Regions from separate parts of the Streptomyces sp. NBC_00876 genome, predicted to be linked through region 3. Evidence: riboswitches for the same ligand, from Rfam matches in the RefSeq annotation. Region 3 holds a riboswitch; each other region holds the start of a gene.
The links. A riboswitch is a leader RNA that binds a small molecule or an ion and turns the genes downstream of it on or off. The one in region 3 is predicted to bind S-adenosylmethionine.

Region 1: it holds a riboswitch for S-adenosylmethionine, as region 3 does, so the genes downstream of both, OG782_RS09585 (aminotransferase class V-fold PLP-dependent enzyme) here and thrC (threonine synthase) in region 3, are expected to answer to the same signal.
Region 2: it holds a riboswitch for S-adenosylmethionine, as region 3 does, so the genes downstream of both, OG782_RS35665 (putative leader peptide) here and thrC (threonine synthase) in region 3, are expected to answer to the same signal.

What each region holds. Positions count from the first base shown of each region.
Region 1 covers NZ_CP108800.1:2,179,230-2,188,963, forward strand. The annotation lists gene OG782_RS09580 (Lrp/AsnC family transcriptional regulator) at 1-255, shown strand, start outside; gene OG782_RS09585 (aminotransferase class V-fold PLP-dependent enzyme) at 327-1,703, opposite strand; SAM riboswitch class IV at 1,878-1,995, opposite strand; gene trpD (anthranilate phosphoribosyltransferase) at 2,079-3,143, opposite strand; gene OG782_RS09595 (cytochrome bc complex cytochrome b subunit) at 3,267-4,892, opposite strand; gene OG782_RS09600 (Rieske 2Fe-2S domain-containing protein) at 4,889-5,941, opposite strand; gene OG782_RS09605 (c-type cytochrome) at 5,938-6,747, opposite strand; gene OG782_RS09610 (heme-copper oxidase subunit III) at 6,806-7,426, opposite strand; gene OG782_RS09615 (hypothetical protein) at 7,623-8,024, shown strand; gene OG782_RS09620 (Ig-like domain-containing protein) at 8,085-9,341, opposite strand; gene OG782_RS09625 (cytochrome c oxidase subunit 4) at 9,464-9,734, opposite strand, start outside.
Region 2 covers NZ_CP108800.1:8,178,722-8,188,455, forward strand. The annotation lists gene manD (D-mannonate dehydratase ManD) at 1-442, shown strand, start outside; gene OG782_RS35645 (ABC transporter ATP-binding protein) at 476-2,269, opposite strand; gene OG782_RS35650 (benzoate/H(+) symporter BenE family transporter) at 2,363-3,592, opposite strand; gene OG782_RS35655 (helix-turn-helix domain-containing protein) at 3,747-4,355, shown strand; gene OG782_RS35660 (glutathione S-transferase C-terminal domain-containing protein) at 4,389-5,069, opposite strand; gene OG782_RS35665 (putative leader peptide) at 5,338-5,403, opposite strand; SAM riboswitch class IV at 5,440-5,586, opposite strand; gene OG782_RS35670 (N-acetylmuramoyl-L-alanine amidase) at 5,842-6,432, opposite strand; gene OG782_RS35675 (SWF or SNF family helicase) at 6,753-8,126, opposite strand; gene OG782_RS35680 (DEAD/DEAH box helicase) at 8,123-9,734, opposite strand, start outside.
Region 3 covers NZ_CP108800.1:4,744,844-4,754,577, forward strand. The annotation lists gene OG782_RS20780 (extracellular solute-binding protein) at 1-802, shown strand, start outside; gene OG782_RS20785 (DUF3263 domain-containing protein) at 835-1,095, shown strand; gene otsB (trehalose-phosphatase) at 1,233-2,090, shown strand; gene OG782_RS20795 (trehalose-6-phosphate synthase) at 2,067-3,458, opposite strand; gene OG782_RS20800 (glucosyl-3-phosphoglycerate synthase) at 3,512-4,471, opposite strand; SAM riboswitch class I at 4,626-4,752, shown strand; gene thrC (threonine synthase) at 4,770-6,062, shown strand; gene OG782_RS20810 (MoaD/ThiS family protein) at 6,104-6,382, shown strand; gene OG782_RS20815 (cold-shock protein) at 6,839-7,045, shown strand; gene groL (chaperonin GroEL) at 7,372-8,997, shown strand; gene OG782_RS20825 (TetR/AcrR family transcriptional regulator) at 9,103-9,734, opposite strand, start outside.

The DNA.
Region 1 (9,734 bases), 2.6 Mb from region 3:
ACCAGCGTGGACCGGATTCCCGAGATCGCCGAGGCCATCGCGGCCCTGGACAGCGTCAGCGAGGTCTTCTCGGTCACCGGTACGTACGACCTGATCGCCATGGTCCGGGTGGCCAAGCACGACGATCTCGCCGATGTCATCCCCGGCCGGATCAGCAAGATCCCCGGTGTCGAGGGAACCGACACCCACGTGGCGTTCCGTACGTACTCGCAGCACGACCTGGAGGCGGCCTTCGCCATCGGTCTGGACGCCTAGACGCCTAGGCGTCAGCACGTGGGGCCGGGTACGGACAGCTGTCCGTACCCGGCCCCACGTGCTGACGGGCCTCAGATCTGCGCCGTGCCCCGGTCCGGGACGCAACGGCCGTCCTCGGTGCGGTACTTCCACTGGGCGCCCTCGCTGACGAGCTCCCCGACGGCCCGCAGGAAACGCTCGATGTGCTCGTCCGGCGTACCGGCGCCGAAGCTGACCCGGATCGCGTTGAGGGACCGCTCACCCGGCTCGGCCTCCGGCGCGCCGCACTCGCCGACGTCCTGCGGGTCGCTGCCGAGCAGGGTGCGCACCAGCGGGTGGGCGCAGAACAGGCCGTCGCGCACCCCGATGCCGTACTCGGCGGAGAGCGCCGCGGCGAAGTGCGAGCTGTTCCAGCCCTCCACCACGAAGGAGATGACGCCGACCCGCGGGGCGTCGTCGCCGAACAGCGAGAGCACCTTGACCTCGGGCACCTCGGCGAGTCCGGCGCGGACCGCGGAGACCAGCTGCTGCTCGCGGGCGACCAGGCTGTCGAATCCGGCCTCGGTGAGCGCCTTGCAGGCGGAGGCGATGGAGTAGACGCCGATGACGTTGGGCGAGCCGGCCTCGTGGCGGGCGGCGGTGGTGTGCCACTCGACGTCCACCCCGCCGTCGGTGCGCCGGGCGACCTTGCGGGAGGCGCCGCCGCCGGCCAGGTAGGGCTCGGCGTCGCGCAGCCAGTCGGAGCGGCCGGCGAGGACGCCCGAGCCGAACGGCGCGTACAGCTTGTGTCCGGAGAAGGCGACCCAGTCGACGTCCAGCTCGGCGATGTCGACGGGGTGGTGCGGGGCGAGCTGGGCGGCGTCCAGCACGATCCGTGCGCCATGGGCGTGCGCGGCGGCGGCGAGCTCCTTGACCGGCCACAGCTCGCCGGTGACGTTGGAGGCGCCGGTGACGCAGACCAGCGCGGGGCCGTAGGGGTCCCGGTCGGCGAGCGCCCGCTCGAGCGTGGCGACGGCCTGGGCCGGGGTGCGCGGGGCGTTCAGGTACGTCACCCGGGCGTCGCGCCAGGGCAGCAGCGAGGCGTGGTGCTCGGTCTCGTACACGAACACCTGGCAGTCGGCGGGCACGGCCGCGGCCAGCAGGTTGAGCGAGTCCGTGGTCGACCGGGTGAAGATCACCTGGTCGTCGGGGCGGCAGCCGAGGAACTCCGCGACGGTGACGCGGCTGGACTCGAAGAGGTCCGTGGAGAGCTGCGAGAGGTATCCGGCACCGCGGTGGACGCTGCCGTAGTACGGGGCGTAGGCGGCGACGTCGTCCCACACCCGCTGCAGGGCCGGGGCGCTGGCGGCGTAGTCCAGCGCGGCGTAGGTGACCTCACCGCCGGTGACCAGCGGAACCGTCACATCCTTGCCCAGAACCGGCAGAGGCGCACAAATGGACTGGTCGGTGGCAGCGGTGAAGACAGACATGGCGAACTCCCGTAACAGGCAGGCGAATTCCGCGTGCCTGCGGATACGCGGCAGCACGGAAGGAAGAAAGAGGGGTGTGCGGAGGAGGGCCGAAAAGCCCTATCGCATTCGCTTGCTCACAAGAGGCTCCCTGAGGACCAGGACCCCACGGGTGGACATCTCACGATGTCGAGGGGTCCGCGCTTGCCGCAGACCTCGCTGCCTGCGGCCTGGTCTTCACCCGGGGCACCCCGCCACGGACGGAGGGTTGCCGGACAGCGGGCCGGGGCCGTAGTCGCTGTCACTCATGACCTGCCCAGCATCTTGCCATACGTACGGAAACACGCAAGGCGCAGTCCGTATGACGGACTGCGCCCTGCCTCACATCCCGTGCGTTCAGGCGTTGCTGGCCACGACCCATCTCTCCAGCGCGCGCCCGGCCGCCCCCGAGTCGATGGACTCGGCGGCCTTCGCCATACCGGCGGTCAGCTGCTCGGTGAGCGTCCCCTCGCCCGGGTCCAGCGCGACCAGCGCCGCCGCCGAGTTGAGCAGGACGGCGTCCCGTACGGGCCCGGTCTCCCCCGCGAGCAGCCGGCGGGCCACATCGGCGTTGTACGAGGCGTCGGCGCCCCGCAGCGCCTCCACCGGCACCAGGTCGAGGCCGACGTCGCGCGGGTCGAAGGCCTCCTCGCGCACCACCCCGTTCCTGGCCACCCAGACGCGGGAGGTCGCGGTGGTGGTCAGCTCGTCCAGACCGTCGTCGCCGCGGAAGACCAGGGCGGAGTTGCCGCGCTCCGCGAGGACACCCGCGACGATGGGGGCCATCCGCAGGTCGGCGACACCGATGGCCTGCGAGCGGACCCTGGCCGGGTTGGTGAGCGGCCCGAGGATGTTGAACGTGGTCGGCGCGCCGAGCTCCGAGCGGGCCTTCGCCGCGTGCCGCAGGGCCGGGTGGAACTTCACCGCGAAGCAGAAGGTGATGCCCGCCTCCTCCGCGACCTCGACGACACGCTGCGCAGGCAGGTCGAGATTGACGCCGAGCTTGCCCAGGACGTCGGAGGAACCGCTGGCCGACGAGGAGGCACGGTTGCCGTGCTTGACGACCTTGGCACCGGCTCCGGCCACGACGATCGCCGACATGGTGGAGATGTTGACCGTCTTGGCCATGTCGCCGCCGGTGCCGACGATGTCGACCGTACGGCCGGGCACCTCGATGGTGGTGGCGTGCTCGTACATCGCACGGACCAGACCGGACACCTCGGTGACGGTCTCGCCCTTCGCGCGGAGCGCCACGGCGAAGCCGGCGATCTGCGCGTCGGTCGCCGCGCCGCTCATGATGCGGTCCATCGCCCACGCGGTGTCGTCGGCGCTCAGGTCCTCGCCGCGCAGCAGCGGGATCAGCACGCCCGGCCAGGAACGGGCCGCCACGCTGTCGCCGCCGACCGGGGTCACAACGTTCATGGTCCACTCCTGGGGTCCACAGCCGATAAAGGGGATGCGACCACCCTATCGAGCCCCGGGGACAGCGAAGAGCCCCGTCCATCGAACGGACGGGGCTCCTGCTGTGGCGATCAGTTCAGGTGATCAGTGGTGGCCGTGGCCGCTGTTGATCTCCTTGTACTCCTCGGCGGTGGGCTTGGCGATCTGGTTGTTCTCGCCGTAGTAGCCCTTGCTGAGCCTGGCCCGCAGCTTCTGCACCGGGGACACCTTGCGCCGGACACCGTTCTCGTCGACCGTCGGGCCGATCTCGACCGGCTTGTACTGCTCGTGCGCGGTGAGCGTGTGCAGCTGCGCCGGTGAGAGCGGCTCGTGGACCTCGACGAACTCACCGTGCGGCAGGCGCTTGATGAGACCGGACTCGCGTCCGTGCAGCACCTTCTCCTTGTCCCGGCGCTGAAGGCCGAGGCAGATCCGCCTGGTCACGATGAACGCGATGACCGGGCCCACGAAGATGAAGATCCGGACGAACCACGAGATGGCGTTCAGCGACAGGTGGAAGTGCGTGGCCCACAGGTCGTTGCCACCGCCGATGAAGACGATGACGTACTCGGTGATCCAGGCGACGCCGAAGGCCGTACGGGTGGGGGTGTTGCGCGGGCGGTCCAGGATGTGGTGCTCGCGCTTGTCCCCGGTGATCCAGGACTCGATGAACGGGTAGACCGCGATGATCGCGAGCACCAGCCCGAAGGCCATCAGCGGGATGAACACACCCAGGACGAGCGTGTGGCCCCAGAGGTTGATCTCCCAGCCGGGCATCACTCGGATCAGACCCTCGGCGAAGCCCATGTACCAGTCGGGCTGTGCGCCGGTGGACACCTGGTCCGGGCGGTACGGGCCGATGGCCCAGATCGGGTTGATCGAGGCGATGCCCGCGATGACGGCGATGACGCCGAAGACCAGGAAGAAGAACCCTCCGGCCTTCGCCATGTACACCGGCAGCAGCGGCATGCCCACGACGTTCTTGTTGGTCCGGCCGGGACCCGCGAACTGCGTGTGCTTGTGGTAGAAGACCAGGATCAGGTGGCCCACCAGCAGCCCGAGCATGATGCCCGGCAGCAGCAGGATGTGGATCGAGTAGAACCGTGCGACGAAGTCGCCGCCCGGGAACTCCCCGCCGAACAGGAACATCGAGATGTACGTACCGACGACCGGCGTGGCCAGGATCGCGCCCTGGGTGAAGCGGACACCCGTACCCGAGAGCAGGTCGTCCGGGAGCGAGTAGCCGGTGAAGCCGGTGAACATGCCGAGGACGAACAGCAGGAAGCCGAACATCCAGTTGATCTCGCGGGGCTTGCGGAACGCGCCCGTGAAGAACACGCGCATCATGTGCACGAACATGCCGGCCAGGAAGATCAGCGCGGCCCAGTGGTGGATCTGCCGGACGAGCAGACCACCGCGGACGTCGAAGCTGATGTCCAGCGTCGAGGCGTAGGCCTCGGACATCCGGATGCCCTGCATGGGCTCGTACGGGCCGTGGTACACGACCTCGTTCATGCTCGGGTGGAAGAACAGCGTCAGATACACACCCGTGAGGATGATGATGATGAAGCTGTAGAGGCAGATCTCACCGAGCATGAAGGACCAGTGGTCCGGGAAGATCTTGCGCATGTTGGCCTTGGCCAGGGAGTAGATCCCGAGCCGGCCGTCCGCCCAGTCGGCAACCTTCTCACCGGCGGGCGCCTTGCGCTTCGTATCGGTCGCAGTACTCATCCGCGCTCCCAGAATGCAGGACCGACGGGCTCTTCGAAGTCACCGAGCGCCTCGAGGTTGCCCTCGCTGTTCACGCCGATCCGCAGCTGCGGAAGAGCGTGACCGGCCGGACCGAAGATGACGCGGGCGCCGTCGGAGAGGTCGAAGGTGGACTGGTGGCACGGGCAGAGCACGTGGTGCGTCTGCTGCTCGTACAGGCTGATCGGGCAGCCGACGTGGGTGCAGATCTTGGAGAAGGCCACGATTCCCTCGTGGGCCCACTCACGCTCGCGCTTGTCCTTGATGTTGTCCGGCTCGATGCGGATGATCATCAGCGCGGCCTTGGCGATCTGCGTCTGGAAGTCGTGCGCGTCCTCCTCCAGGCCCTCGGGCATGGCGAAGGTCAGCGAACCGACGATGACGTCCTCGGGACGCAGCGGCTCCATCGTGTTCATGTTGATGAGCTGCTTGCCCTTGGCCCACAGGGTCGAGCGGAGCTTCTTCTCCGGCAGCGGACCGAGGTCGCGCAGCAGCACCACACCGGCGAGCGGCACCAGGGCCAGCGCGCCGAACATGGTGTTGCGGATGAGCTTGCGCCGGCCGAACGCGGACTCCTCGGCACCTGCCGCGAAGTCGGCGAGAACCTTCGCCTTGACCTCGGGCTCGGCCGCGATCGCGTGCCGCTCGTCGGCGACCTCCACGTCGGACATCAGCGTGCGCGCCCAGTGGACGGCACCCGCGCCGATCGCGAAGAGCGCCACGCCCAGGGTCAGACCCAGGGAGAAGTTGAGCGCGCTCACATGACCGAACGGGAAGATGAAGACGATCTTGTCGACCGGGAAGATGACGTAGGAGGCGATGAAGCCGACCGTCGCCAGCATGGACAGCGTGAACATGAACGCGACCGCGCGCTCGGACCGGTTGGCGGCCCGTTCGTCGATGTCCTGGATGCGCGGCTTGTGGGCCGGCAGCCCCGGGTCGGCGAACGGGTCGTCCGTACCCTCTACCGCGCCGTGCGCGGCGTCCTGCTCTGCGGGCAGGTTCTCTTCTGGAATCTCTTGGCTACTCATGACTTCTTGGCCTTAGCGGTGTGGGCCGCGACCCAGACGGCAACTGCGATCAGTGCGCCGAGCCCGAAGATCCAGCCGAACAGGCCTTCACTGACCGGACCGAGGCCGCCCAGCTTGAGACCGCCGGGGCTCTCCGACTGGGAGCCGTTCACGGTCTGGACGTAGGCGATGATGTCCCGCTTCTGCTGCTCGGGCATCGTCGAGTCCGGGAAGGACGGCATGCTCTGCGGGCCGGTCTGCATGGCCTCGTAGATGTGCTTCGGGTCCACGCCTTCGAGGCTGGGGGCGTACTTGCCCTTCGTCAGGGCACCGCCCTCGCCGGTGAAGTTGTGGCACTGGGCGCAGTTGGTACGGAACAGGTCGCCACCCTTGGCGACGTCCGCGCCCTCAGGGTTGACCTGGCTCTTGGTCGGGACGATCGGACCGGCGCCGAGCGACGCGACGTACGCCGCGAGCTGGTCGATCTCGGCCTGGGAGTAGATGACCTTCTTCTTCGGTACCTGGGCACCCGGCTGCTGCGCCGGCATACGTCCCGTACCGACCTGGAAGTCCACGGCGGCGGAGCCCACGCCGACAAGCTGGGGCCCGTCGGTGGTGCCCTGACCGCCGGTTCCGTGGCAGCTGGCGCAACCGACGGAGTACAGCTTCTTGCCCTCGTCGATGGCGAGGGACTGGGCGGTTTCGTCGGCCTGCGCCTTACTCGCGGGCGCAAACGCGGCGTACAGCCCCCCAGTAGCCGCAAGCGCGAGGAGTAGTACGACGACCGCCGCCAACGGATGGCGTCGTCGTGCGGAGAGCTTTTTCACGGATTACCCCGGTGTCAGGATCTTCTGCGTCGATGAGGTGGGTCGGGTACGAGCCCGGTTACTTGATCATGTAGATCGTGGCGAACAGGCCGATCCACACGACATCGACGAAGTGCCAGTAATAGGACACGACGATGGCTGCGGTCGCCTGTTCATGGGTGAACCTCTTGGCCGCGTATGTCCTGCCCAGAACGAGCAGGAAGGCGATGAGACCGCCTGTCACATGCAGACCGTGGAAGCCCGTGGTCAGGTAGAACACCGAGCCGTACGGATCCGAGGACAGCGAGAGGCCGTCCTTCTTCACCAGCTCCGTGTACTCGAAGACCTGGCCTCCGATGAAGATCGAACCCATCACGAAAGTGATCACGAACCAGGCGCGGAGCTTCTTCACATCGCCCCGCTCGGCGGCGAAGACGCCGAGCTGGCAGGTGAGTGAGGAGAGCACCAGGATCGTGGTGTTCGTCGCCGAGAACGGGAAGTTCAGGGACGACGCCATTTCCTTCCAGTGATCCGGTCCGGTCACCGATCGCAGGGTGAAGTACATCGCGAAGAGGGCCGCGAAGAACATCAGCTCGGAACTCAACCAGATGATGGTTCCGACGCTGGTGAGGTTCGGCCGATTGACCGACGGGTGCGCGTGCCCGGTTTCTACTGTCGTTGCTGTCGCCACGACCGACATTATGTCGGTCGCTTATCCCGCCCTCACTCCGGGGGGTGCCGTTCGGTGTGTCAGAGGGGTGTGTCCTCCCCGAACGGCCCATGGATCCGCTGTCCCGGGCGGTGCTGACAGGCTGTCGGGCGGAGTACGATCCGCGCATCGGTTCATGCCCCGCAAGCCCAGAGCGCCCCGAAGACACAGATGTCACGGAGGAACAATGCAGCCGACCGCCACGGTCCTGGTCTACAGCGACAACGCGCACACCCGTGAGCAGGTGAAGCTGGCAGCCGGGCGCAGGCCCGCCGCGGACGTGCCGCAGGTGGAGTTCCTGGAGTGCGCCACCCTGCCCGCCGTTCTGGACGCGCTGGACCACGGAGGCGTCGACGTCTGCGTGTTGGACGGCGAGACCGCCCCGGCGGGCGGCATGGGTGTCTGCCGGCAGATCAAGGACGAGATCTTCCGCTGCCCGCCGGTCCTGCTGCTCATCGGACGCCCCCAGGACGCCTGGCTGGCCACCTGGAGCCGTGCGGACGCCACGGTGACCCTTCCGGTCGAACCGGTCGAGTTCGCGGACTCCCTGGCCGCCCTGCTGCGCAGCAGGCTCTCCGTCGGAGCCTGAGGGGCCGGCGGGCGGCCTTCCCGTTCGCGTCGGTGCGGCGCGGCGCACTCCCCCGGCCGGTCAGACCTCGGGGCGCAGCCGCGCCGCCCGGACCGTGTCGACGCGGTCTGGCGTGGCGTCGTTGTTCAGCGCGCTGCCCTTCTGCCACTTGGCCCAGGACAGGTTCCAGTCGCCGTAGCCGTTGTCGAACGGCGTCATGGTCTCGCCCTCGCTGCCGACGACGCTGACGATGTCGCCCTCGCGCACGGTGTCGAAGAACCACTCGGCCTCGCTGGTGCTCATGCCCGTGCAGCCGTGGCTGACGTTCGCGTACCCCTGTGATCCCGTGGACCAGGGGGCCGCGTGCACGTACTCGCCGCTCCAGGTCACCCGGGTGGCGTAGTAGACCGGCAGGTCGTAGGAGTCGTCCGAGCCCTCCGCGATGCCGATGGACTCCCCGCGCATACGTACGTAGTACTCCTTGCCCAGCACGACCTTGACGCCGTTGCGGGTGGAGAAGCCGGGCTTTCCGGTGGTGACCGGAATGGTGTTGATCACTTCGCCGTTGCGCTTGACCGTCATGGAGTGCTCCGAGGCGTCGGTGATGGCCTCGATGCGGTCTCCGGTAGTGATCTTCAACGCCTTCGCGGGCGCCCCGTAGAGCGCGTTGGTCACCTTGATGCCCGCCAGGCTGCTGCTGACCTCGATGGTCGCCTTCGCCGGCCAGTACTCCTGCGGCCGGTAGTGCAGCGTCTTGTCGTCGACCCAGTACCAGGAACCCGTCACCGCGGGCGTGGAACGGACCTTGAGCGCACGCTCGACGGTGGCGCGGGCCGCCTTGTCGGCAACCGGGGCGCTGAGTGTCGCCGTGACGGGCTGTCCGACGCCGTAGGTGCCCGCCTGCGGGCCGAAGGCGACCTTCAGGAACTTCTTGGCCGAGGCGGTGTCGAACGAGAGCGTACGGCTGCCCGGAGCGCCGTCGTCGTCCTCCACGCTGACCCTGACGGTGTAGCGGGTCCCCGCGGCGAGCGGGGCGGTGGAGTGCCAGCGGTGCCCGTCGGCGTCGAGTTCGCCCGCCAGGTGGCGTCCTGCGGTGTCCACGGCCGTCACATCGGTGATCCGGCCGTCGTCGCCGTCGACGCTGACTTCGAGGGGCTTGTCCGGGTCGACCTTCTCGCCGCCGTCGGGGGCGTTGGAGGAGATCTCGTCCGCCGCGTCGTACGGCTTCGCCGAGAGCGGATGGCTGTCGGACTCCCCACAGGCTGTCGCCCCTGCGACCAGGGTCACGACCAGCAGAGTGCAGCTCACTACGGGACGGATGCGCGGCGTGTGGTTCATGAACCCACGCTAAGAAGATTCATCCGATTCAGCGCGCGGGGTGACTGCAAACGGGGGGCCCGCACTTCTCGTGGAAGTGCGGGCCCCCCGTCGGGTGGAGCGGTGTCACGGGTGGAGCGGTGTCACTGGGTGCGGTTCTCACCGCGGTAGTACTCGAAGACCCAGCCGAACAGACCGATCAGGAGGACCGGGAGCGAGAAGTAGAGCAGCCACCAGCCGAAGACGACTCCCATGAAGGCGAGAATGCCGCCGACGGCCAGCGAGAGCGGCTGCCAGCTGTGCGGGGAGAAGAACCCCACCTCGCCGGCCTCGTCCGCCACATCGGCTTCCTTGTTGTCCTGCGCCAGCGCGTCGACCCGCCGGGCCGTGAAGGCCAGGTAGAAGCCGATCATG
Region 2 (9,734 bases), 3.4 Mb from region 3:
GCCCCTGGCCCTCGGCGAGGTCTTCAACTCCGTGTACGACTACCAGACGCTGATCACCGAGCAGCTGATCGACTACGTGCGTTCCGCGGTCACTCACTTCGGCGGGGTCACGCCCCTGCGCAAGCTCTTCGACTTCGCCGCGCAGTACCAGGTGAAGAGCGCCGTGCACGGCCCCGAGGACATCTCGCCCGTCGGTATGGCCGCGGCCGTCCACCTCGACCTCGCCGTCCACAACTTCGGAATCCAGGAGTACTCGGGGCACAACCCGCTCACCGAGGAGGTGTTCCGGCACGCCTACACCTTCACCGACGGGTTCCTGCACCCCGGTGAGGCGCCGGGCATCGGGGTCGAACTGGACGAGGAGCTGGCGGCGGCGCACCCGTACGAGCAGGCCTATCTGCCGGTCAACCGGCTCAAGGACGGCACCGTCCACGACTGGTGACGGCGTGAACGGCCCCGCCCCGGCGCCGGCCCGTCAGGGGAACGCGGGCTGGAGGCCCGCGTACACCCCGTCCCGGCCCAGCAGTTCGTCGTGCGTGCCCACCTCCGCGATCCGGCCGCCCTCCATGGCCACGATGCGGTCGGCGCCCTGGATCGTGGAGAGGCGGTGGGCGACGACGAAGACCGTCCGGCCGTGCACGAGGCGGGAGAGGGCTTCCTGCACGAGGGCCTCGGAACGGTTGTCGAGCGCGGAGGTGGCCTCGTCGAGCACCAGCACCCTGGGGTCGCGTATCAGCGCCCGGGCGATCGCGAGCCGCTGCTTCTGCCCGCCCGAGAGCCGTGCGCCCCGCTCGCCGACCACCGTGTCCAGGCCGTGCGGCAGATGCGCGACGAACTCCATTGCGTTGGCGTCCTCCAGGGCCCGCAACAGGGTGGCCTCGTCCGTGTCTCCCATCCCGTACGTCACGTTGTCGCGGATGCTGCCCTCGAACAGGATCGACTCCTGCGGCACCACCGAGAGGAAGCGCCGGTAGCTGCGCAGATCGAGCCCGGCCATGTCGGTGCCGTCGAGCATGATGCGGCCCGAGGTGGGCCTGATGAAGCCGATGAGCAGGTTGAGGACGGTCGACTTGCCCGCCCCCGAGGCCCCGACCAGGGCGATCGTCTCGCCCGGCCGCGCGGAGAGTGTGAATCCGTCGACCGCGGGGTCCGCGTCGTCGTACGCGAATCCGACGTCCTCGAAGTCGATGCGGCCGGTGACGTGCTCCACCCGCGCCTTGCCGGAGTTGTGCTCCAGGTCGGGCGCCTGGAGCACCTCGCCCGCCGAACGCACCGACTCCAGCCCCTTGGTCAGGACGGGCGCCAGACCGAGGAGCGTGGTCACCGAGCCGGTCAGGACGGTGAAGAAGGCGCTGAGCATCACCACGTCGCCCGGGGTGATGGGCATCCAGCCGTGATAGGCGACCAGTGCCGATCCGGTCAGGCAGAGCACGCCGAGTGTGTTGAGGATGACCCAGGCCAGGGACCCGAAGCGGCCGTTGATCACGTCCAGGCGCAGACCTGCCGCGAACACCTGGCGCAGCGAACCGTCGACGCGGCCCAGCGCGGTCCGCTCCAGGCCGTGGGCGCGGGTGATGGGGATGAGCGTCGTCATCTCGCCGACGCGGGAGGAGAGTTGTTCGACCTCGCGGCGGAAGGACTCGTTGTGGCTGCGCAGCCGTGCGCGCAGCTTCATCACGAGGAATCCGGCCGCGGGCACGACGATCAGGAAGACGGGCAGGAACTGGGGCACGCGCACACCGATGACGACGAGTCCGCCGACCAGGGTCACCACGGCGCCGAGGCCCATGTCGGCGCTCTGCTGCATCATCTGTTCCACCGACTCGACGTCACGGACCACCTTGGCCTGGAGCACGCTGGAACTGACCCGCGCGTGGTAGCCGACGGACAACTGCTGCATCCGACGGCACAGCGCCGAGCGCAGGGTGGTGCCCATGCGGCGGATACTGCCGCCGAGGCACCGGACGTACCACTGGTGGAGCGGGTAGTTGATCACGAGGATGAACAGGAGGACGCCGGTGGACTTCCAGAGCCCGGACTCCGGTCCGTGCTGGACGACGACGTCCAGGACGGTGGCGGTGATCAGCGGCAGCAGCCAGATGGGGCTGTGCTTCACGACGAAGATGGCGACCGCGAGCGCCAGCAGCCGGCGGTCGGGGTGGAAGAGGTGGCCGAGGGTGCGGACCGGGTTCTCGCCGCGGTAACGGTGGTCCAGGTGGTCGAAGGACGCCAGGGGTTCGGGGCAGGAGTGGGAAACCGCTTTCTGCATGGGGTCATCCCATCCTGCTCCGGCGGTCCGGAGCAACCCCGTCCCACGGAAGGGACACCAGGGGGATGGGCGGGCGGACCTGCCCGACAGGGCTCAGCGGACGCCGAGTTCGCGCGGCAGGGGTTCGGGGGCCGGGTCCTTGCCCCCGGCGCGTCCCACCGAGGCGATGGCGCTCGTGACCAGGCCGGCCAGCAGCCCCCAGAACGCCGAGCCGATCCCCAGGAGCGTCACGCCGGAGGCCGTGGCCAGGAACGTCACCACGGCTGCTTCCCGTGACGCCTTGTCGGCCAGGGCGGCGGTCAGTGAGGACTCGATGGTGGCGAGCAGACCGATTCCCGCGATGGCCAGGACGAGTTCGTGCGGCATGGCGGTGAGCAGGGAGGCGACGGTCGCGCCGAGCAGTCCCACGCAGAGGTAGAAGACGCCCGCCCACACAGCCGCCAGATAGCGCTTGTCGCGGTCGGGATGTGCCTCCTCGCCCGTGCAGATGGCGGCCGTGATGGCGGCGAGGTTGAGGCCGAACGCACCGAACGGCGCCAGTACGGCGTTGGCCGCGCCCGTCCACGTCATGACGGGGGACACCGGGACGTCGTACCCGGCGCCCCGGATCACGGCCACACCGGGCAGGTTCTGGGATGCCATCGTGACGACGAACAGAGGAGCGCCGACGCTCACGAGAACCTTCCAGTCGAACTCCGGGGCGGTGAAGACCGGTGTGGCCAGGGAGAGCTGGACCCTGCCCAGCTGCCAGCCCCCGGTGAACGCGGTCGCCAGCACACCTGCGGCGAGCGCCAGCAGCACCGCGTAGCGGGGCAGCAGACGCCGCCCGAGCAGATAGAGCACGAACATGGGGAAGGCGACCGCGAAGCTGCCGTGCATCGTGCTGAACAGTCCTGTGCCGAACCGCAGCAGCACACCGGCGAGCAGTGCGGCCGCCAGTGGCACGGGGATCCGGCTCATGACACGGCTGAACCACCCCGTCACCCCGCTCACGAGGATGAGCAGCGCGGAGAAGACGAACGCCCCGACAGCCTGCGCCATGGACACACCGCTCAGACCGGTCGTGAGGAGTGCGGCTCCCGGTGTCGACCACGCGGTGACCACGGGGGCCCGGTAGCGCAGCGACAGGCCGATGCAGGTGCAGGCCAGGCCGACGCCGAGCGCGAGCATCCAGGAGGAGATCTCGCGCGAGTCGGCCCCCGCGGCCTTCGCGGCGGTGAAGACCAGCGCCGCGGAGCTGGTGACCCCGACCATGACGGCGATCAGCCCGGCGACCACGGCGGAGGGCGGAGCGGCCGAACGTATACGGGTGAGCGCGAACATGAGTGAGCCACTTCCCTGTGCCGTGCGGGACGTCGCCGATGGCCGGAAGGGACCGGTGCGCCGCGATCTGTTCCGTATACGGAACGTTCTGTTTATGGAACACTAGAGAACCGGGCCGATGCCCGTCAACGCGACAGTGGAGCGGTGCACGCCGATGGGACTGAACGAGGACGTCGGACGCAGGCTGCGGGCCCTGCGGAGCGAGCAGGACCTGTCGCTGTCGGAGCTGTCGCGGCGCTCACGAGTGGGCAAGGGGACACTGTCGGAGCTGGAGAGCGGCCTGCGCAACCCGACGCTGGAGACCCTGTACGCGCTCGCCACCGCCCTCGGCCAGCCGCTCAGCGCGGTGCTGAGCGACCCGCTGCCGCAGGGCGCCCGGGCCCCGGATCCCGCCGGCGTATCGGGCACCGCCGTCACCGGGGTTCTGCTGGAACGGTTCGAGGACGAGGGCGGGGTCACCGATGTGTTCCGGATCAGCATCCGGGCCGGAGTCACCCAGGAGTCCGAGGCACATGTGCCCGGTACACGGGAGAGCCTGATGGTGCTGTCGGGCACTGCCGTCGTCGGTCCGCGGGACGGGGCCGTCGGTGTCGAACCCGGTACCTGCGCCCATTGGGCGGCCGACCAGCCCCATATCTACCGCGCGTTGGAGGGCGAGGTGCACGGGGTCCTGTTCGTGAACTATCCGTCGGCGGCCAGGGGCGCGGGGGAGCGGCCGGGCCCCGGCGGGCAGTCGGGGACCGGTCCGGCCGGCCCGGCCTGACGGAGCCCGCCGGCCGTCGGCGGGCTCCCCGGTTCACGCCGCTTCGGGTGTCACGGCGCTCCTGTCCGGGAAGGCGGGGTGGCGGGAGAGGCGGCTCACGTAGGCCCTGAGCCGGGGGTGTGAGCGAAGGGCGCCGGCCGGGCCGAGTTGGACGAGCGCCACCCACAGGTCCACGTCCGCCGCCGTCAGCTCCTCGCCCAGCGCGTAGTCGTGGAGACCGAGCCGGCCTTCCAGCAGGTCCAGGGCCGCCGACCGCTGCGAGGGCCCGGCCGCCGGGGTGACGTCCCGGTCCAGCAGATCGCGCAGGGCCTCGATGTCCGGGGCGAGGGCCGGCGGGTGCAGCGCGGAGGGGCAGGCGTCGTCGTGACCGGACAGCAGGCCCGCGAGATCACGGAGGATGCCGGGCGTGTGGTTGCTGACGATGCGCCCGCTCCACCGGTCGCACAGCGCGGGTGCCGTCAGCGGCCCCTCGTAGCGGTGCTCCGTGGCCTCGTACGCCCTGCGCAATGAGGCGTACGCGCCGGAGGTCTCGGCGGGATGCCCCAGGAGCGTGGTGGCGACCGAGCCCCGCAGACCGAGCAGCCCGAGGGTGATCGAGATGCGCAGCGAGCGCGGGCAGTTCTCCGACAGGAACAGCTCGTAGCGGTGCGGTGCGGCGTAGAAACCGCCGGCCAGGCCGACTCCGATACGGCTGTGGAGGCGCGGGGACGGCACGGCCGGCCTGGTCCGAAGGCGTGCGGCACCTGAGCCCGGCACGGGTGAAACCGAGGTACACGGGGACGGGTCGGCTGTACTCGAACTGCGCGATGCTGTCTCGGGCATGACTCTCCCTATGGGAATTCCTGGGGGGAACGAGGAAGCCACCGGCGCCTCGTGGGCACCGGCGGCCGGATGCGGAGCGACTGCGCCTGCGTACCGGTCCGGATCGAACGGACCTGTACGCAGCCGGACTCACCGGAGGCGTACGTGTCCTGTTCGCGGACTAATAGGCGCTGGAGACGCGCAGCAGATCGATGTGCAGGCGCCTCGTCAAACCGTTGCAGGGCATTGCCACCGGTCCCGCCTTCAGGACTCGCGATACGCGAGACCACGCTTGCCCCGTCGCACCGACGGGACCCGGTCGTCACCCGGGGCACCCCATCGCGGTGGAAGGGTTGCCTGCCAGCGGGCCGGGGCCGATGACCACCTGGGCGGGGCGGTTCCCGCAGAGGCGGCGCTGACAATCGTGACCGTCCACGCCAGTTTCGGCGCGCTTCGTGACTCCGTCAAGAAGGCTGTACCTGCTGTCTCGCCTGATGGGCACCGCCGTTGATGCTACCCCGGGCGTGTCCGGCTCACGGCACGCGCCGCACGGCCGCGAGCGTCCGCGATGGTGCGGCTTGCCGGCCGGCCGCCCTCGCACAGGGTGGGCCGGTCCGGTACCCGTTCCCGGGCCGCGGCGACAACCACGGTGCGGTCCCGGGGGAGTCCCGGGACCGGCGGCTTCTCAGCCCGTGCCGAGGAGGTTGACCATGCGGATGTAGCGGACCCAGTCCCAGTTCGGACCCGGGTCGGTGTGGTCGGTTCCCGGGACCTGGACGTGTCCGAGAATATGGGCGCGGTCCTTCGGGATGGAGTAGCGGTCGCAGACCGAGGCCGTCAGCAGCGCCGACTTCTCGTACATGACGTCGGTGAAGTAGGCGGGCTGGTCCACGTAGCCCTCGTGCTCGATGCCGATGCTGCGGGTGTTGTAGTCCCAGTTGCCGGCGTGCCAGGCGATGTTCTTCTCCCGCACGCACTGGTCGATGTAGCCGTCGGCCGAGCGCACCACATAGTGCGCGGAGACCTGCTTCGCCGGGTTCTGGAAGATGGCCACGGCGTCCGAGAACATCTCCTGGGTGACATGGATGATCACGTACTGGACCGGGTACGCCGAAGGCCGCGTCGAAACGGTGTAGTTGGACGTCGACGCGGGTACCCAGTGAGCCGACGGATAGTCCGTGTCCCCCGTTGTCGCGGCGGTGGCCCGGACGGAGGCGGGGAGCAGAGCAGCCGCGGCCGTCGCCGCGGCGCCCTGGAGAATCCTTCTGCGGTCCATGCGTACTCCTGTTGTGTGGGGGGACGGATCAACCGGCCGGGTTCCGGCAGTTGATCCGTCCGGACACCGACGACAGCGCGCAACGGCCCGGTACCCGATTCCCCCGGCATCCCGTGACTCCCTCATGTCCGATGACCGGAATGGGCTGTCCGATGTACGGCCGAGCGTCTCGCGGCCCCTACCGTACGGGTGACGAGCCGGTGGCGAAAGACGGCAGGAGTCCGAAACCGGCGTAGTGGAAGGGCTGTTCAGGACGGGACGGGCGGTGCGGGCAGCCGGACGGGAAGTCCGGCAGCCCGTACCCCTCCCATGATGCGCCGTCAGACGTCGGCCGCGCCGGCCTGCGCCCATGCCGCCGCGGGGTCGTCGTCGCAGGGACCCGCCGGGAACCAGGACCCGCCCTCCTTGCGGTACGGATACCAGCGCCCGTCCCGCCCGTAGCGGAGCTGAACGGTGCCGTCCGCAGCCGTCCAGCAGTTGCGCCCGGCCCGCAGCCGTGGCGCCTCGTCCTCCTCCCAGGCTCCGGCGAGCTGAGTCCTGGCGCGGGCGAGGCCGGCGGCGTCCGGAACCCATTCCTCGTCGAGCACGGCGAGCGCGGCGGCGCCTCCGTACTGCCAGGCGCGCACCGCGGCGGGCAGCCCGGCGCGCCGGCGTCCGGAGCCCGTCGCCAGCCGGGTCATGATCCACGGCTCGGGATGCGCTTCGGCGGCCAGCCGCACCGCGTCCTGACCAGGCGTCAGGGCGGTCGGCAGGGGCCGGTGTTCATGGCCGGGAGCCAGCGCGTCCGCCAGCATCCGCTGGGCGCGCACCGCGCTGTCCGTCGCCAGCATCTCCAGCGCCGACGGGTCCACACCCGGCTCCGGGTCCGTCTCCGTGTCCAGCGAGGGGGACAGGCCCGGCTCCTGGGGAAGCACCGGGGGCGGCGGCAGCGGGGGAAGGGCATCGGCCCTCGCGTACGCCTGTGCCGCAGGAACCCCGCGCACCGGACCGCCCCCGGCCTCGTCCGTACCGCCGTCACCCTCACCGTCACCGGGGCCGGCGGCCTCGTGCCCCGCGGCCCGGGCCGCGATCCGTACCTGGAGCTCGTCCAGCAGCCGTCGCTCACCGCGCCCCCGCATCAGGAGCAGCACGAACGGATCCTGGTCCAGCAGGCGCGCCAGCTGGTAGCACAGGGCGGCGGTGTGCGGACAGTGGTCCCAGGCCTCGCAGGTGCACTCCGGGTCGAGGTCGCCGATCGCCGGGAGCAGGTCCACGCCGGCCGCCGCCGCGTCCTCGACCAGATGCGGCGGCAGCTCCCGGTCGAGCAGCGCCGCGATGTGCCCGGCCCGTTCGACCGCCATGTCCAGGAACCGGTCCCATTCCTCCTCGGCCAGCTCCTGGAGGAGCACATCGCTGCGGTGGGCGTGCTCGTCCCGGTCCCGGACGACGGCGGTGATCCGGCCGGGCCGCACGGACACCGCGCCGACCGCGCCCTCACGGGCGAGCCGCCGCCCCTTCTTCAGCTGCTGACCGTCCAGAGCGGTGTCCTCCAGTGCCTGCAGCCACGCCCGGCCCCACCAGGACTCCGCGAACCCGCGCCCGTGCGCGGGCGGCAGAGCCGCGAACGTGCGCTCCTCCTGCGATGTGTCCGCGTCCTGCGGCTCGTCGGCGCCGAAATCGTCGGCGTAGGCCTCGGCCTCGTATCCGTCACTCATCGTGCGCCCCCTCGCAGCTCCACCAGATCGGCCAGTTCCGCATCGCTGAGCTCGGTCAGGGCGCTCTCGCCGGAACCGAGCACCGCATCCGCGAGCCCCTGTTTACGGGCGAGCATGTCAGCGATCCGGTCCTCGATCGTCCCCTCGGCGATCAGCCGGTGAACCTGCACCGGCTGGGTCTGCCCGATGCGGTACGCACGGTCGGTGGCCTGCGCCTCGACCGCCGGGTTCCACCAGCGGTCGAAGTGCACCACATGGCCCGCCCGGGTGAGGTTGAGCCCGGTCCCCGCGGCCTTGAGCGACAGCAGGAAGACCGGCGCCTCGCCCGCCTGGAACCGGTTCACCATCGCCTCCCGCGCCGCGACCGGAGTACCGCCGTGCAGGAACTGGGTCGGGATTCCGCGTGCTGCCAGATGGCGTTCGAGCAGCCGGGCCATCTGGACGTACTGGGTGAAGACGAGGACACCCGCCCCCTCCGAGAGGATGGTGTCCAGCAACTCGTCGAGCAGCTCCACCTTCCCCGAGCGGTCCGAGATCTGCGGCTCCTCCTCCTTGAGGTACTGGGCCGGATGGTTGCAGATCTGCTTGAGCGCGGTCAGCAGCTTCACCACCAGACCCCGCCGGGCCATCCCGTCGGCGTCGGAGATCGCCGCCAGCGTCTCGCGTACCACCGCCTCGTACAGGCCCGCCTGTTCGGCGGTCAGCGAGACCGCGCGGTCGGTCTCGGTCTTCGGCGGCAGTTCCGGGGCGATGCCGGGGTCGGACTTGCGCCGGCGCAGCAGGAACGGGCGGACCAGTGCGCCGAGCCGCTCGGCGGCGGCGGGGTCGCTGCCTCCCTCCACGGCCCGCGCGTAGCGGGTGCGGAAGGTGCCGAGCCGGCCCAGCAGGCCGGGCGTCGTCCAGTCGAGGATCGCCCACAGCTCGGAGAGGTTGTTCTCCACGGGGGTACCGGTGAGCGCCACGCGCGCCTGCGCGCCGATCGTGCGCAACTGCCTGGCCGTCGCCGAGTAGGGGTTTTTCACATGCTGCGCCTCGTCGGCGACCACCATGCCCCAGCGCGTGGCCGCCAGCCTCGGGGCGTCCAGCCGCATCGTCCCGTACGTCGTGAGCACGAACTCGCCGTCCGCCAGGCCCTCCAGACTGCGCGACGCGCCGTGGAAGCGGCGCACCGGGGTGCCCGGCGCGAACTTCTCGATCTCCCGCTGCCAGTTGCCCATCAGCGAGGTCGGACAGACCACCAGCGTGGGTCCGGCGGCCGACTCGAGTGTCTGCCGGTGCAGATGCAGCGCGATCAGGGTGATGGTCTTGCCGAGCCCCATGTCGTCGGCGAGGCAGCCGCCGAGCCCGAGCGAGGTCATGGTGTGCAGCCAGTTCAGGCCGCGGAGCTGGTAGTCGCGCAACGTCGCTGCGAGCGCGGGCGGCTGACCGACCGGCGGCTCGTCGTCCCGCGCCTGCCGGGATTCGGGGTCCGCGACCCGCTGCCGCAGCTGCTCCAGCCAGCCGGTGGCCCGGACCTCGACCCGGTGGCCGTCGACCTCGGTGGAACCGGTCAGCACCGCCCCGAGCGCGTCGACCGGGGTGACCTTGCGGTCCTGGGTCTCCCGGGCG
Region 3 (9,734 bases):
CAAGAAGCTCTTCAGCCAGGCGGGCCTGAACGCCCCGCGGACCTGGGACGACATAGCCGCCGACGCCGCGGCGCTCAAGCAGCGCGGCGTGAAATACCCGCTGGCGCTGCCGCTGGGCGAGGAGGAGTCCCAGGCCGAGACCCTGATGTGGCTGCTCAGCGGCGGCGGTGGCTACACCGACGACTCCGGCGCGTACAACATCGATTCGCCCGAGAACGCCAAGACGTTCAACTGGCTGAAGTCGAGCCTGGTCGACAAGGGCCTCGTCGGTCCCGTCGCCCCCGGCAAGCTCAACCGGGCGAAGGCCTTCGCGGCGTTCACCAAGGGCGACGTCGGCATGCTCAACGGCCATCCCACGCTGATGGAGGAGGCCCAGAAGCAGGGCGTCGACGTCGGCATGGTGCCGTTGCCCGGCCCCGGGGGGCCCACCATCGGCTCGATGGGGGTGGCCGACTGGATCATGGGCTTCAAGCAGAACGGCCACCGCGTCGAGATGGGCAAGTTCTTCGACTTCATGTTCAGCGACAAGAACGTCATCGAATTCGCCGATACGTACGACATGCTGCCGGTCACCGACAGCGCCTCGGAAGTGATGGAGACCGACCCCGAGTTCAAGCCGCTGCGGAAGTTCCTCACCGCGCTGCCCAACGCGGAGCTCTATCCGTTCGGCAAGACGTCCTGGGCCCAGGCCAGCGAGTCGATCAAGGAGAACATCGGCGAGGCGGTCGAGCCCGGCGCGAACGCCGCGAGCGTGCTCGAGCGCATCGCGCAGGAGTCGTCGGCGGCGGAGAGCGCGGAGTAGCGGCTCGGCGGCCGCGCAATATATTGGCTGATATGACCGCCCTCCCCCCGAACGGCCCCGACGAGCCCGCCCCGCTGTCCGACCGTGACCGGGCGGTCCTCGCGGTCGAGCGGCAGTCGTGGGCCGGCCCCGGGGCCAAGGAGCGGGCGATCAGGGAACAGCTCGGCATCTCCCCGACCCGCTACTACCAACTGCTGAACGCCCTGCTGGACGACCGGCGGGCGCTGGAGGCGGACCCGGTGACGGTGAACCGCCTGCGCCGCGTGCGCGAGGCGCGGCGCGGCCGCCGGTGACACCAGGGCTCCGCAGCCGGGCGAAATCAAGCCCCTCCGGCGATTGAGGGGCGGGGTTCGGGCCAGCGCCCCGGCAGCCGCGCAGGCACCCCGGCCGCAGCCCCCCACACGTGGGCCACCGCCTATAGGCTCAAGGCATGGGCAGCCACCCGCACACCCCACCCCTGCCGGTCCCGACCACCTCCGCCGGCCGGGAGGGGCTCGCCGCGCTCCTCGCCCGGCCCGCCCGCGCCGTCATCGCACTCGACTTCGACGGAACGCTCGCCGACATCGTCCCGGACCCCGAACAGGCCCGCGCCCACCCCGGCGCCGTCGAGGCGCTGGCCGCACTCGCCCCCAAGGTCGCCTCGATCGCCGTGATCACCGGCCGCCCGGCCGGCGTCGCCGTCCGCCACGGCGGCTTCGCCGGGGTGGCGGGACTGGACCACCTCGTCGTCCTCGGCCACTACGGCGCCGAGCGATGGGACGCCGTCTCCGGCACCGTCCACGCACCCGCCCCGCACCCCGGCGTCGCCGCCGTGCGGGCCGAACTCCCGGGCGTGCTGGACCGGTTCGACTCCTGGCGCGGCACCTGGACGGAGGAGAAGGGGCAGGCGCTCGCCGTCCACACCCGCCGCGCCGCCGACCCGCAGGCCGCCTTCGACGCCCTGCGCGGCCCCCTCGGCGAGCTCGCCGCCCGCCACGGCCTGATCGTCGAACCGGGCCGCCTCGTACTGGAGCTGCGCCCGCCCGGCATGGACAAGGGAGTGGCGCTCACCGAGTACCTGCGCGAGACGCGCGCCGAGTCCGTGCTCTACGCGGGCGACGACCTGGGCGACCTCGCCGCCTACGCCGCCGTGGAGAAACTCCGCACCGAGGGACCCGACGGCACCCCCGGCCTGCTGATCTGCAGCGGCAGCGCGGAAGTGCCGGAACTGGCCGAGCGCGCCGACCTGCTGGTGCCGGGGCCGGGGGCCGTCGTGGAGTTCCTGTCAGCCCTCGCGCAGAGCCTCTAGCTGGTCCAGGAACCACTGCTGCGGCGGCAGCGCGGTGGCCGCCGCGGCCAGCCGCTTCGAGCGCTCCGCCCGTTCGCCGTCCGGTGTCGTCAACGCCTCGTGCAGGGCCTCGGCGGTGGCGGACACGTCGTACGGGTTCACCGTGATCGCGTCGGCGCCCAGCTCCTCGTACGCCCCCGCCTCCCGCGACAGCACCAGCACGCAGCCGTGGTCGGAGACGACCGGGACCTCCTTGGCGACCAGGTTCATCCCGTCCCGGATCGGGTTGACGAGCGCCACGTCGGCCAGCCGGTACGCGGCCAGCGAGCGGGCGAAGTCGTCCTTGACGTGGAGGACGACCGGGGTCCAGTCCGGCGTCCCGTACGCCGCGTTGATCGCGTCGGCGACGCGCTGCACCTCGGCGGTGTACTCCCGGTACACCGCCAGGTCCTGCCGCGAGGGGTAGGCGAACGCGACGTGCACGACGCGGCCGCGCCATTCGGGCCGGCCGTCGAGCAGGGCGCGGTAGGCGTGCAGACCGCGGACGATGTTCTTGGACAGTTCCGTACGGTCCACCCGCACGATCGTCTTCCGGCCGGGGCCCACCTGCTCCCGCAGCGCCGCCATCCGCTCGTCCACGTCCGCCTCGTGCGCGCGCCGGCGCAGGAAGTCCGCGTCGGCGCCGAGCCCGTGCACACCGATCCGGGTGTGGCCGGTGCCGCCCAGGATCTCCGTGCAGCAGCCGATGAACGCGTCCGCCCAGCGCCGGGTCAGGAATGCCGCCCGGTCGGCGCCCAGGATGCCGCGCAGCAGCTGTTCGGCGATGTCGTCGGGCAGGATCCGGAAGTAGTCGACGGGCGCCCACGGGGTGTGCGAGAAGTGGCCGATCCGCAGGTCGGGGCGGAGTTCGCGGAGCATGCCGGGCACCAGCGCCAGGTGGTAGTCCTGCACGAGGACCGCCGCACCCTCGCCCGCCTCCTCGGCGAGCGCCTCGGCGAAGGCCCGGTTGTACGTCTCGAAGGAGGCCCACTGCCGGCGGAACTCCGCGTCGAAGACGGGCTCGAAGGGGGTCTGGTAGAGCAGGTGGTGGACGAACCAGAGCACCGAGTTGGCGATGCCGTTGTACGCGTCGGCGTGCACGTCCGCGTCGATGTCGAGCATCCGGACTCCCGGCTCGCCGACCCCGCGCCGCACCGCCTCGCGGTCGCCGTCCCCGAGTGCGGCGCACACCCACATCTTGTCGTCGACGGCGCTCAGGCCGGAGACGAGTCCGCCGCCGCCCCGTTTCGCGTCGAGGGAACCGTCCTCGCGCAGGGCGTACGACACCGGGCCGCGGTTGGACGCGACGAGGACCTGGGCAGCGGGCTGGAGGGCGTGCTCGGAGACCATGGGCGGAACCTAGCCCGATCGCGAAGCGCCCAAACGTGCGAAGTCGGCCGTTGTCACGCCGCGCGGCGTGACACGTACTCCTCGATCTCCCGCATCGGCGGCCGTTCCTCGGTGTCCACCGCGTACGTGTGCGGGACGAAACCGTGCTCGCCGCGCTCGAACTGCGTCAGCGACGGTCGGACCAGGTGCCCGCGGGAGAGCCGCAGCTGGGCGGTGCGGTAGATGGCGGCCGCCATCCGGCCCAGGGCCTGGCCGTCCTGGTGGCGGTGTTTCCTGACCCCGACGTCCACCTGGGCGAGCGCGTCGAGGCCGACGGTGTGCAGGGCGTCGACGAGCAGGCCCAGCTCCACTCCGTAACCGACCGGGAAGGGCAGCCGCTCCAGCAGTGAGCGGCGTACGGCGTACTCGCCGCCCAGCGGCTGGACGAAGCCGGCCAGCCGCGGCCAGTGGAGATTGAGCAGCGGCCGGGCCACCAGCTCGGTCACCCGGCCGCCCTGGCCTGCGGTCCCGTCGAGGGGGCGGTCGTACATCGCCTTGACGAACTGCACGTCCGGGTCGGTCAGCAGCGGGCCGACGATGCCGGAGACGAAGTCCGCAGAGAAGTCCTTCAGGTCCGCGTCGATGAAGCACACGATGTCGCCGCCGGTCACCAGGAGTGAGCGCCAGAGCACCTCGCCCTTGCCCGGGGCGGCGGGGACGCGGGGGAGGATCGCGTCCCGGTGCACCACCCGGGCGCCGGCCCGGCGGGCGACCTCGGCGGTGGCGTCCGTGGAGCCGGAGTCGATCACCACGAGTTCGTCGACCAGCCGGACCTTCTCCATGAGCTCGCGCCGGATCGTCGCCACGATGTCCCCGACCGTCGCCGCCTCGTTCAGGGCGGGCAGGACGACACTCACACGGCCGTGGCCGGCGGCACTCCCGCCGGGGCCCCGGGCGGCCAGGAGACGCTCCAGCGGGCGGTCGGCGGCCGACCAGGAACGCCTGGTCAGCCAGCGTTCGACCTCTTCCAGCACGGTCGATACTCCCTGTATGTGATCCATCTCGCGGTTCGGACGACTATCTCAACAGTCCGGTGCTTCGGTTACAGTCTTGAACAACGCAGATGACCGTCGCATGCCGGGGGTCCGTCCGCCGATAAACGCCTGGATCCATGATCCAGTGCCATAGCGCTCATCCAGAGGGACTGAGGGAACGGCCCGTTGAAGTCCCGGCAACCCTCCTGCCGACCGCGAGGTCAGGTGGGGAAGGTGCCAATTCCGTCTTGTGGCGAAATGCGTCACGAGGAAGATGAGGAGAAAGGGCCTCGCCATCATGGCTGTTGAGACTGTTGCAGCAAACACCGAATCTTCCGTGGACCTCGGTCCCGCCGCGGCGCTTTCCTGCCGCGAATGCGGAGAGCGATTCGAACTCGGCCCCATTTTCGCCTGCGCGTCCTGTTTCGGGCCGCTCGAAGTGGCGTACGACCTGCCGAGCGGCTCCCCGGACGAGCTGAAGAAGCGCATCGAGGCCGGTCCGAACAACATCTGGCGCTACGCGCCGCTGCTGCCGGTCCCCTCCGACGTCGCGGACAAGCCCAACATCAACCCCGGCTTCACCAAGCTGGTCAAGGCCGACAACCTCGCCCGTGAGCTGGGCGTCACCGGCGGCCTGTACGTCAAGGACGACTCCGGCAACCCGACGCACTCCTTCAAGGACCGTGTCGTCGCGATCGCCGTCGAGGCCGCCCGCGCCTTCGGATTCACCACCCTGTCCTGCTCCTCCACCGGCAACCTCGCCGGAGCGGTGGGCGCCGCCGCCGCCCGCGCCGGCCTGCGGTCCTGCGTGTTCATCCCGCACGACCTGGAGCAGGGCAAGGTCGTCATGGCCGCGGTGTACGGCGGTGAGCTGGTCGGCATCGAGGGCAACTACGACGACGTCAACCGCTTCTGCTCCGAGCTCATCGGCGACCCGCTCGGCGAGGGCTGGGGCTTCGTCAACGTCAACCTGCGCCCGTACTACGGCGAGGGTTCCAAGACCCTCGCCTACGAGATCTGCGAGCAGCTCGGCTGGCAGCTGCCCGACCAGATCGTCATCCCGATCGCGTCCGGCTCGCAGCTCACGAAGATCGACAAGGGTCTCCAGGAGCTGATCAGGCTCGGCCTGGTCGAGGACAAGCCGTACAAGATCTTCGGCGCCCAGGCCGAGGGCTGCTCCCCGGTCTCCGCCGCCTTCAAGGCCGGTCTCGACGTCGTGCGGCCGCAGAAGCCGAACACGATCGCCAAGTCCCTGGCGATCGGCAACCCGGCCGACGGCCCGTACGTCCTGGACATCGCCCGCCGCACCGGCGGCGCCGTCGAGGACGTCGACGACGAGCAGGTCGTCGAAGCGATCAAGCTGCTGGCCCGCACCGAGGGCATCTTCGCCGAGACCGCGGGCGGGGTGACGGTCGGCGTGACGAAGAAGCTGATCGAGGCCGGTCTGCTGGACCCGTCGCTCACCACCGTCGTCCTGAACACCGGCGACGGCCTCAAGACGCTGGACGCGGTGGCCGCCACCTCGCAGGCGAGCGCCACGATCCGCCCGAGCCTGGAAGCCTTCCGCGCCGCCGGACTCGCCACCAGCTGAGAAGCGTTCGACCACCCGAGACTTCAGGAAGGGCACCCACCATGAGCGTCAAGGTCCGTATCCCCACCATCCTCCGCACCTACACGGGCGGCCAGGCCGAGGTCCCGGCCGAGGGCGCGATCCTCTCCGAGGTCATCGAGTCCCTGGAGAAGGACCACCCGGGCATCGCCGCCCGCGTCCTGGACGACCAGGGCAAGCTGCGGCGCTTCGTGAACGTGTACGTCAACGACGACGACGTGCGCTTCGAGGGCGGCCTGGAAGCGGTCACCCCGGACGGCGCCGGAATCTCGATCATCCCGGCCGTCGCCGGCGGCTGCTGAGCCCCGGGCCCCCGGGCCCGTCGTCCGGGCCGCCCCCGCGGCCCGACTTCACCGTGTCACCGGAATTGCCCCCTCTGCGAGAGAAGCGGAGGGGGCAATTCTGCATGGTTGAGCGCGGTAGAGTGAGGGAAGTCCCCTTCGCTGCCCGTGCCGCCCGCATATGAGAATGCGCCTGGCCGTGACCAGATGCAGCCAAAGTGTTCACTCCCCTTGAGTCATAAGTCGCCTTTGCCTGGCCCGACTTGCCCTGCATTCTTGTGGATTCCTCATCTTCGGGCGATCGGTGCTGCCCAGATTTCTCGTCCGATTGACCTGTTGCAGAGGGCAGTTGGGCAGATACATTCGGCCGCGGTCGGCGCGTTCCGGCGCACGCACCCTCTCCTGTCGGAGGGTGAGTTCTGACCCGGGCCCGCGAAGTGCGGTCCTGTGCAAGGGCCAGTAATAGGGGAGTTAGGCATGGCTCAGGGCACCGTCAAGTGGTTCAACGCGGAGAAGGGGTACGGCTTCATCGCGGTCGACGGTGGTGCGGATGTTTTCGTCCACTACAGCGCGATCCAGATGGACGGGTACCGCACCCTCGAAGAGGGTCAGCGAGTTGAATTCGAGATCTCGCAGGGCCAGAAGGGGCCGCAGGCGGACATGGTCAAGCTCGCCGTCGGCTGAGCCCGGCACGGCCACGACACAGTCGGCCAACGACACTACTCACGCACGAAGGGCCCGCACCTCACAGGTACGGGCCCTTCGTGCGTCCCGGGCCGCTTCCGCGCGCCCCGTACGGCTGTCCACACTCCGAGGAGGACGCTTGCACTCTCGGGGGTCGAGTGCTAATTATTGGTTAGCACTCTCTGGGTGAGAGTGACAGAAACTTGGACCGGGCCGGTGAGGCCCGCAGGTCTGCCGGGGCAAGGAACCGGCAGACAGGCAGGCCGTCCGTCGCGGGCGCCTCTCGGTCCGGAGAAATCCACCCCTGTCCGGGAGGACCACTTCATATGGCCAAGATCATCGCCTTCGACGAGGAGGCCCGGCGCGGTCTTGAGCGCGGCATGAACCAGCTCGCCGACGCCGTCAAGGTCACCCTCGGCCCCAAGGGCCGCAACGTCGTCCTTGAGAAGAAGTGGGGCGCCCCCACGATCACCAACGATGGTGTCTCCATCGCCAAGGAGATCGAGCTGGAGGACCCGTACGAGAAGATCGGTGCGGAGCTGGTCAAGGAGGTCGCCAAGAAGACGGACGACGTCGCCGGCGACGGTACGACCACCGCCACCGTTCTCGCTCAGGCGCTCGTCCGCGAGGGCCTTCGCAACGTGGCCGCGGGTGCCAACCCGATGGCTCTCAAGCGGGGCATCGAGAAGGCCGTCGAGGCCGTCTCCGCCGCCCTCCTGGAGCAGGCCAAGGACGTGGAGACCAAGGAGCAGATCGCTTCGACCGCCTCCATCTCCGCCGCCGACACCCAGATCGGCGAGCTCATCGCCGAGGCCATGGACAAGGTCGGCAAGGAAGGCGTCATCACCGTCGAGGAGTCCCAGACCTTCGGTCTGGAGCTCGAGCTCACCGAGGGTATGCGCTTCGACAAGGGCTACATCTCGGCGTACTTCGCCACGGACATGGAGCGCATGGAGTCGTCCCTGGACGACCCGTACATCCTGATCGTGAACTCGAAGATCAGCAACGTGAAGGACCTCCTTCCGCTGCTCGAGAAGGTCATGCAGTCCGGCAAGCCGCTGCTGATCATCGCCGAGGACGTCGAGGGCGAGGCCCTGTCGACCCTGGTCGTCAACAAGATCCGTGGCACCTTCAAGTCCGTCGCCGTCAAGGCTCCGGGCTTCGGTGACCGCCGCAAGGCCATGCTCGGCGACATCGCCATCCTCACCGGTGGCACCGTCATCTCCGAGGAGGTCGGCCTCAAGCTGGAGAACGCCGGTCTCGACCTGCTCGGCCGCGCCCGCAAGGTCGTCATCACCAAGGACGAGACGACGATCGTCGACGGCTCCGGTGACAGCGACCAGGTTCAGGGCCGCGTCAACCAGATCCGCGCCGAGATCGAGAACTCCGACTCGGACTACGACCGCGAGAAGCTCCAGGAGCGCCTCGCGAAGCTGGCCGGCGGCGTGGCCGTCATCAAGGCCGGCGCCGCGACCGAGGTCGAGCTCAAGGAGCGCAAGCACCGCATCGAGGACGCGGTGCGCAACGCCAAGGCCGCCGTCGAGGAGGGCATCGTCGCCGGTGGTGGCGTGGCTCTGCTCCAGGCCTCGGCCGTCTTCGAGAAGCTCGAGCTCACGGGCGACGAGGCGACCGGCGCCAACGCCGTCAAGCTGGCGCTGGAGGCCCCGCTCAAGCAGATCGCCGTCAACGGTGGTCTCGAGGGTGGCGTCGTCGTCGAGAAGGTGCGCAACCTGCCGATCGGTCACGGCCTCAACGCCGCGACCGGCGAGTACGTCGACATGATCGCCGAGGGCATTCTCGACCCGGCGAAGGTCACGCGCTCCGCCCTGCAGAACGCCGCGTCCATCGCCGCGCTCTTCCTCACCACCGAGGCCGTCATCGCCGACAAGCCGGAGAAGGCCGCTGCCGGCGGCGCTCCGGGCGGCATGCCCGGCGGTGACATGGACTTCTGATCCTGACGGATCGGTAGCTCCTGCACAGCAGTACACGACACCGGCCCCCGGGGACTCGTTCCCCGGGGGTCGGTGTCTTTTGTGTGCCCCCGGCCGGCCGGTTGGTCAGTCCGCGTCCAGGCCGTCGACCAGCCGGTTCAGGAAGCGGGTGAACGTGGCGTCGGGGGTGACCGGGCGGCCGGCCGAGGAGAGGGCGGCCGCCAGTTCCGGGTGGTGGCCGTCCGCCGCGACGGCGGCGAGGTAGAGCGCCTCGGCCGTGGCCCGGTCGGGTGACTGGGCGGCCGCGGCCTGGGCGACCTCGTGGGCCACGTGTCCGGCGACGAACGCGGTGAGCTGGGCGAAGACCTCCAGCCGGGCGAGGCCGTCGAGGCCGATGGGGCGCAGGGCGGCCAGGGCGTGTTCCAGGAAGGCGAGGGTGCGGGGGCCCAGGGTGCGGCGGGCGGGTACGGCGGTGGCCAGCCAGGGGTGGCGGAGCATGTGGTCGCGCTGGAGGTGCCCGATGGCCTTGAGGTCGGCCCGCCAGTCGCCGGTGAGGGGGGAGGACGTGGGCAGCTCGCCGTTGACCTGGTCGATCATCAGGTCCAGCAGCGTCTCCTTGTCGGGGGCGTAGCTGTAGAGCGACATGACGCCGGCGCCCACCTCCGCGGCGACCCGCCGCATGGTGACCGCGTCGATTCCTTCGGCGTCGGCCAGGGCGACGGCCGCCGCCGTGATGGCTTCGCGGCTGAAGGCGGGCC